2 linked regions of the Nodosilinea sp. FACHB-141 genome follow. The protein of the gene in region 1 interacts with the protein of each later gene in a pairwise test. Links are inferred from orthologs where the notes say so. Each region holds a gene or a part of one and is shown on either strand. Other genes may lie near its edges.

Region 1 (3,158 bases):
CCGGCATCGACGCTGGCCCCGCAGCTGGTGACGACCACCAGGGCCAACCCAATCGCTCCATAGTAGGTAAACTGACGCTTTAAGTAGTTCATAGAAGCTTTTTAAGGCGCTGAGCGGCGATCGCAGGCGTTTAGAGGATCAAAATCTGAGACACTGAGAAGGCGTCGAATCCTCAACCTGGGCAAAGTTTGCCTTAGGGTTTCAACTGCGATCGTTCCCGAGATACAGGTTAGCGCACCCGGCCATGACCCAACTGCTCGACGGCAAAGCCCTAGCGGCCCAAATTCAAACCGATCTGGCTGCCGATGTTCAGGCGTTCATCGCCCAGGGGCACCGTCCCCCAGGGCTAGCGGTGATTATGGTGGGTGACAATCCCGCCAGCGCCGCCTACGTGCGCAACAAAGAGCGGGCCTGTAGTCGGGTAGGCATTGCCTCCTACGGTAAGCATCTGCCCACCACCGTCTCCCAGCAGGAGGTGGCCGACCTGATTCAGCAGCTCAACGCCGACCCCAACGTAGACGGCATTTTGGTGCAGCTGCCCCTGCCTGACCACCTCGATGCCGTAGCTCTGCTCCACACCATCGACCCCGATAAAGATGCCGACGGGCTGCACCCCATCAATTTAGGACGGCTGGTGCGCGGCGAACCTGGCCTGCGCAGCTGCACTCCCTACGGCGTGATGCGACTGCTAGAGGCCGCTAAAATTGACCCCGCTGGGGCCACGGCCGTGGTAGTGGGACGCAGCATTCTCGTAGGTAAGCCCATGGCCCTGATGCTACTAGAGGCCAACGCCACCGTGACTATGGCTCACTCGCGCACCCCCGATTTAGCCGCGGTGATGCGGCAAGCTGATATTCTAGTGGCGGCGGTAGGCCGTCCCGGTATGATTACAGCGGCTGACGTTAAGCCCGGCGCCGTTGTCATCGACGTGGGCATTAACCGGGTTGAGCAGCCCGACGGCTCAGCTCGGCTGGTGGGAGATGTCGATTTTGCCTCGGTGGAGCCGGTGGCTTCGGCGATTACTCCGGTGCCGGGGGGCATTGGCCCAATGACGGTAGCCATGCTGCTTGAGAACACCGTAACTAGCTACCGCAACCGCCTGTAGACGCGGATTCATCCAGTTTCAAACTTGTTTTGTCGCCTTTCAACCTGCCTGCCGCCATGGTGCCAACCAACTCCCTCGATTCTAGACCCGCTGCTGCTGGCCCCTTTGACCTCGAAGCCTACCTAAAAGAGCGTCGCCCGCAGGTAGAAGCCGCCCTCGACCAGGCCCTGGCCTTGCGCTATCCCGAAACCCTCTACGAATCCATGCGCTATTCGCTGCTGGCTGGAGGTAAGCGCCTGCGCCCCATTCTTTGCCTGGCCACCTGTGAACTGGTGGGCGGCACTATAGCAATGGCCATGCCTACGGCCTGTGCCCTGGAGATGATCCACACCATGTCGCTGATCCATGACGACCTGCCGTCGATGGATAACGATGATTATCGTCGGGGCCGGCTCACCAACCACAAGGTCTACGGCGACGACGTGGCGATTCTAGCAGGCGATGCGCTGCTAACCTACGCCTTTGAACATGTGGCGACCCAAACCCAGGGGGCTTCTCCTGAGCGAGTGCTGCGGGTGGTTGCCGGGCTGGGTAAAGCGGTAGGGGGTGAAGGTCTGGTGGGCGGTCAAGTTGTGGATTTGGCCAGCGAGGGCAACCCCAACGTGACCTTGGAAACCCTCAATTACATTCACAATCACAAAACGGCGGCTCTGCTTGAAATTTCGGTGACCTCTGGGGCCATACTGGCAGGGGCTGACGAAGAGGCGATTGACAATCTGCGCCAGTACGCCCAGCGCATTGGTCTGGCCTTTCAAATCGTGGACGATATTCTTGATATCACCTCGACGTCTGAAACCCTGGGTAAGTCGGTCGGCAAAGACATTACTGCCCAGAAGGTGACCTACCCCAGCCTCTGGGGCATTGAAGAATCGCGTCGCCAGGCCAACCAGCTGATTGAGGCGGCGAAGGAGAGTTTGGCCGGCTTTGGGGAGCTGAACCGACCTCTGCTGGCGATCGCCGATTATATTGTTGCCCGTACCTACTAGGTTTGCCTGCGCCGATGGACAGTTTTAGCGACATCTTCAACAACCATGTGCTCGTGGTGGCGTTAATTGCCTGCTTTACAGCCCAGGGGCTCAAGGCTGTCATTGAGCTGGTGCGCCATCGCAAGCTCAATCTGCGGGTGATGGTAGAAACCGGTGGCATGCCCAGCGCCCACTCGGCTCTAGTTACGGCCCTAGCCGGCGGCATTGGCCAGACTCTGGGCTGGGCAAGCCCAATATTTGCTGCCACCGCCGTGTTTTCGGTGATTGTCATGTATGACGCGGCGGGAGTGCGTCAGGCGGCAGGCAAGCAGGCCAAAGTGCTCAATCAAATCATTGACGAGCTGTTTCAAGAAAAGCCCGAGATTAGAGAAGATCGGCTGAAGGAACTGCTAGGACACACGCCTTTTCAGGTGATTGCCGGGTCAATTTTGGGAGCGATGATCTCTTGTCTGGCCGCGCCTGCCTACTGATGCCGAATCTCATTCGGTTGCACCCGATCTGTAGGGGCATTGCAGTGCAATGCCCCTACAAGATTTCCGTCTTGAAAAGGAAGCCTCAAGGAGCGGTGAGAGCCACCGCTGGAGTCAGCATTACCACTTCCTGGCTATCGACGATAAAACCGGCGATGTTGAGACTGGTGAGCACGGACAGGGTAGAGGCGGCTCCGGCCACATCTGGGCTATGGGCGATGAGTAGATAGGAGCGCTGGCGATGCACCGCTAGGCCCACAGCCTGACCCACCTGACGCTGAATGGCGATCGCCGACTCAGGCTGGTATTGGTAGTCCACTAGCACCGCGAAGCCCGTTCCCAAGGGCTGAGGGGCGTAGGCGGTTGGCGCTGACTGCGTCGTCGCTGGAGGAGTAGCCGTGGCCGGAGTGCCACCGCTGGGTGGGGTATTGTTGGCGGGCGGAGTCTCACTGTTCGCAGGCGGAGTTGTGCCACCCGTGGGAGGTGCAGGCTGGGCCGCGGTGGTGGCCGGACGGGCTACAAAGGCCTGGAAGCCCTCTACCTCCGTCATGTACTGGGCCCACGCATTAGCATTTTCTAGGTTGGTAAACCCCCCGG
Region 2 (3,231 bases), on another replicon or contig:
TGGGGGCCGCTGCCGGTGACGGCGGCAATATCGGGGGCGTTGGCCTCAATGGTGGGGAAAAACTCTGCCCCCGTAGACAGCAGCGCCACTTCCCCAGCCTGAAACAGTTCGATCGCCCGGCGATGGCCCTGGGTCAGCACCTCCTGGGGCAGCAGTTCTTGCTGGTAGAGGTCAGTCCAATACTGGAAGACGGCGCGGCCCGCGTCGGTGTCGAAGGCGGCCTGGCCCTGGTCATCCACCAGCTCGACCCCCATCTGCACAAAGGATTGCAGCACGTCGGCGGAATCTTCGGGCACAAAGGTGGTGAAGTAGGCATACTTGCCGGTTTTTTCTTTCACCTGGCGAGCGACCTCGGCCAGCTCAGCGTAGGTGGTGGGCGGAGCCACCCCGGCCTCGTCCAAGAGGGCCTGGTTGTGCAGAGTGACGTTGGTAGTCAGATACCAGGGAATGCCAAAGCTCTGGCCGTTAAGCGTGTTGGCCTCCCAAATGTTGGGCAGGTAGACCTGCTTGGCCTCGGCGGAAACTTTTTCATCCAACGGCATCCAAGCGTTGCGGCTGGCGAGCTGGGCAGCAAAGTCGGGGTTGAGGTTGACCACGTCGGGAGCGGTGCCGGCAGTGACGGCGGTGAGAATTTTACTCTGCATGTCGGCCCAGGGCACATCGACCCAGCGCACGGTGGTGTCGGGGTTTTGCGCCTCGTAGTCGGCAATCAGCCCGTTGAAGTAGTCGGTAAAGTCGGGCTGAAGCTGCATCGTCCAAAACTCGACCTCTTGACTGCCGCCCTCAGCAGGGGCGGTAGCGTTGGGCTGCCCACCCCCGCACGCCACGAGCCAGCTCATCATTAGGCCTAGCAGGGCAAACAGACCAAAGCGGGCGTAGGGGCGGAGTCTCATGGCGAAAAAAGAAGGAATAACGAAGGGTCAAACAGGGCGCACCCAGTCACGGTTGTTCATTTTCGCTTAATTTGTGCAGTTGTGGCGGGGGGTTATAGAATCACCTGGACGGCGCTGGCGCTGGCGATCGCCCGCTCTTTAGCCTCTTCCACCGTCTCGCCTAATGCCAGGGCCACCCCCATGCGGCGGTTAGGGTGAGCGGTGGGCTTGCCAAACAGCCGCACCTTGCTGGTGGGCACTTGTAAGGCTTTATCCAGGCCAGAATACTGAGGATTGTCGCTCTTCCCAGATGCCAAAATCACCGCCGAGGCCCCCGGCTGCATCAGGGTAATCTCGCCAATGGGCAGACCCATAATCGCCCGTACGTGCAGCTCAAACTCCGACTGGTGCTGGCTCACCATCGTCACCATGCCGGTGTCGTGGGGGCGGGGGCTGACCTCGCTAAAGTACACGGTTTGAGGTTGATCCGCTTCTCCAGCAATGAATAGCTCCACCCCAAACAGTCCCCAGCCGCCCAGGGCATCGGTGACCGCTTTCGCCATCTCCTGACAGGCTGCTAGGGTGTCGGGGTGCAGGGCGCAGGGCTGCCAAGACTCGCGGTAGTCGCCCGCCTCCTGGCGGTGGCCGATAGGAGGGCAAAAGTGGGTGCCGTCGATCGCCCGCACCGTCAGCAGAGTAATCTCAGTGTCGAAGGGCACAAAGCCCTCCACAATGACACGATCGCCCTTGCTCCGACCCGCTTCTCCCGCGTACTGCCAGGCCGTCAGCACCTCAGACTCCTGACGCACGGTGCTCTGGCCTTTGCCCGACGAACTCATAATTGGTTTGACCACGCAGGGCAGACCGATGGCTTCTATAGCCTCTAGATACTCCGCCTCAGTGCCGGCAAAGCGAAAGGGCGAAGTCTTGAGACCCAGTTCTTCTGCCGCCAACCGCCGAATGCCCTCGCGGTTCATGGTCAGCTGGGTGGCGCGGGCGGTGGGGATGACTCGCCAGCCTTCGGCTTCCAGCGCCACTAAAGTATCGGTGGCGATCGCCTCCACCTCCGGCACGATCAACCCTGGCTGCTCCTGCTCGATCACCTGCCGCAGTGCCGCACCATCGAGCATGTCAATCACGTGGCAGCGGTGAGCCACCGTCATAGCTGGGGCATGGTCGTAGCGATCGACGGCAATTACCTCCAGCCCTAGGCGCACCGCTTCAAGGGCCACCTCACGACCCAGCTCACCCGAACCCAGCAGCATCAACCGCTGGGCGTCGTCGTTTAAGGGGGTGCCCAGGGGTGCTAGGGGCGATGGAGGAGTAGTCATAACAAGTTGCTCCAGGCGGATAAGAAAGACAGCGCGTAAAGAAATACAGCGACAGGGCCATAGTTTCTCAATATTAGGTGCTCACTTTTCAGAATTGTGTGTAACATCGCTGGTGATACCAAGCTTTAGTTGGGTTGGTATCACCTCAGGAGCAACGGCGAGACCATTAGGTGTGCGGGCAGGAGATACAGCATCGGCTATCTCTCAGCCCAGAAAAAGTGCTTAAAAAGAAAAGTGGAAAATCTGAATTAAATTGTGTACCATTCGTTAGCACTTTTCCCCTACGGATAATTGCTGGGCCGCTGAATCTCTTCTTGAGTGCCTGAAAAGGTCTTTTTGGGAAGGAAGAAACGGACTCGTTTGGGTCTGCTTGGTTATCACTTTGGCCGGGCAGGTTTTCTATATACCCACCTGTTTTTCGGATACTACCGTGGATAGTCTCAAAGCCATTTTTAGTCGCAAGCCTCGGGGAGTTGGCATTGAGCTAACCCCCGAAAGAGTTAATTTGGCCCGCCTAAAAAAGCAGGGAGCCTCGCTTAAATTAGAAGCCTTGGCCTCGGTAGAACTGGCCGAGGGCATTTACGAGGAAGGCCAAATCTTAGACACCGCCGCCATGGCTGACGCCATTCAAACGGTGCTCGCTGAAAGCAAGCTCAAGGTCAGGCAGGCCACCACTGCTATTCCAGGGCGGGCAATTACCCGCGTCATTCCTGTGCCCGCCGAGCTCGACGACGACGAGCTGCGCGAAATGGTGCTCAACCAAGAGGCCAGTCTCTATCTGCCCTTCCCCCGCGAGGAGGCCGATGTTGACTATCAAAAACTCGGCTATTTTGTCGACGAAGATGGCATTGAGAAGGTGCAGGTGCTGCTGGTAGCGGTGCGTAAAGACCTCACCGATCCATATATTGAAGTGTTTCAGCAGGCGGGGCTGGCGCTCAACGTGCTTGAGACCTCCAGCTTTGCCCTGATTCGCACGATTCGGGAGCAGCTGCGGCAGTTTACGCCCCAGGAGGCCGCCGCCGTAGTCG

Evidence for each region.
Region 2: the proteins of crtE (region 1) and purT interact in binary tests that used the Escherichia coli proteins (3 or more experiments, as listed by UniProt). The link is inferred for Nodosilinea sp. FACHB-141 from one-to-one orthologs.

Annotation. Positions count from the first base shown.
Region 1 is NZ_JACJPP010000011.1:638,363-641,520, reverse strand. Bases 287-3,126 are described here. They hold crtE (geranylgeranyl diphosphate synthase CrtE), read left to right. Parts: upstream 287-1,161; coding sequence 1,162-2,091; downstream 2,092-3,126. Other genes in these bases: H6F59_RS11375 (hypothetical protein), read right to left, coding at 2,647-3,126; H6F59_RS11380 (divergent PAP2 family protein), read left to right, coding at 2,106-2,561; folD (bifunctional methylenetetrahydrofolate dehydrogenase/methenyltetrahydrofolate cyclohydrolase FolD), read left to right, coding at 287-1,105. Outside these bases: H6F59_RS11395 (hypothetical protein), read right to left, coding at 1-92; more of folD, read left to right, coding at 245-286; more of H6F59_RS11375, read right to left, coding at 3,127-3,158.
Region 2 is NZ_JACJPP010000007.1:765,828-769,058, forward strand. The notes cover bases 95-3,007. They hold purT (formate-dependent phosphoribosylglycinamide formyltransferase), read right to left. Parts: upstream 2,204-3,007; coding sequence 986-2,203; downstream 95-985. Other genes in these bases: H6F59_RS06900 (ABC transporter substrate-binding protein), read right to left, coding at 95-893; pilM (type IV pilus assembly protein PilM), read left to right, coding at 2,634-3,007. In the rest of the region: more of H6F59_RS06900, read right to left, coding at 1-94; more of pilM, read left to right, coding at 3,008-3,231. UniProt on the Escherichia coli protein: Involved in the de novo purine biosynthesis. Catalyzes the transfer of formate to 5-phospho-ribosyl-glycinamide (GAR), producing 5-phospho-ribosyl-N-formylglycinamide (FGAR). Formate is provided by PurU via hydrolysis of 10-formyl-tetrahydrofolate.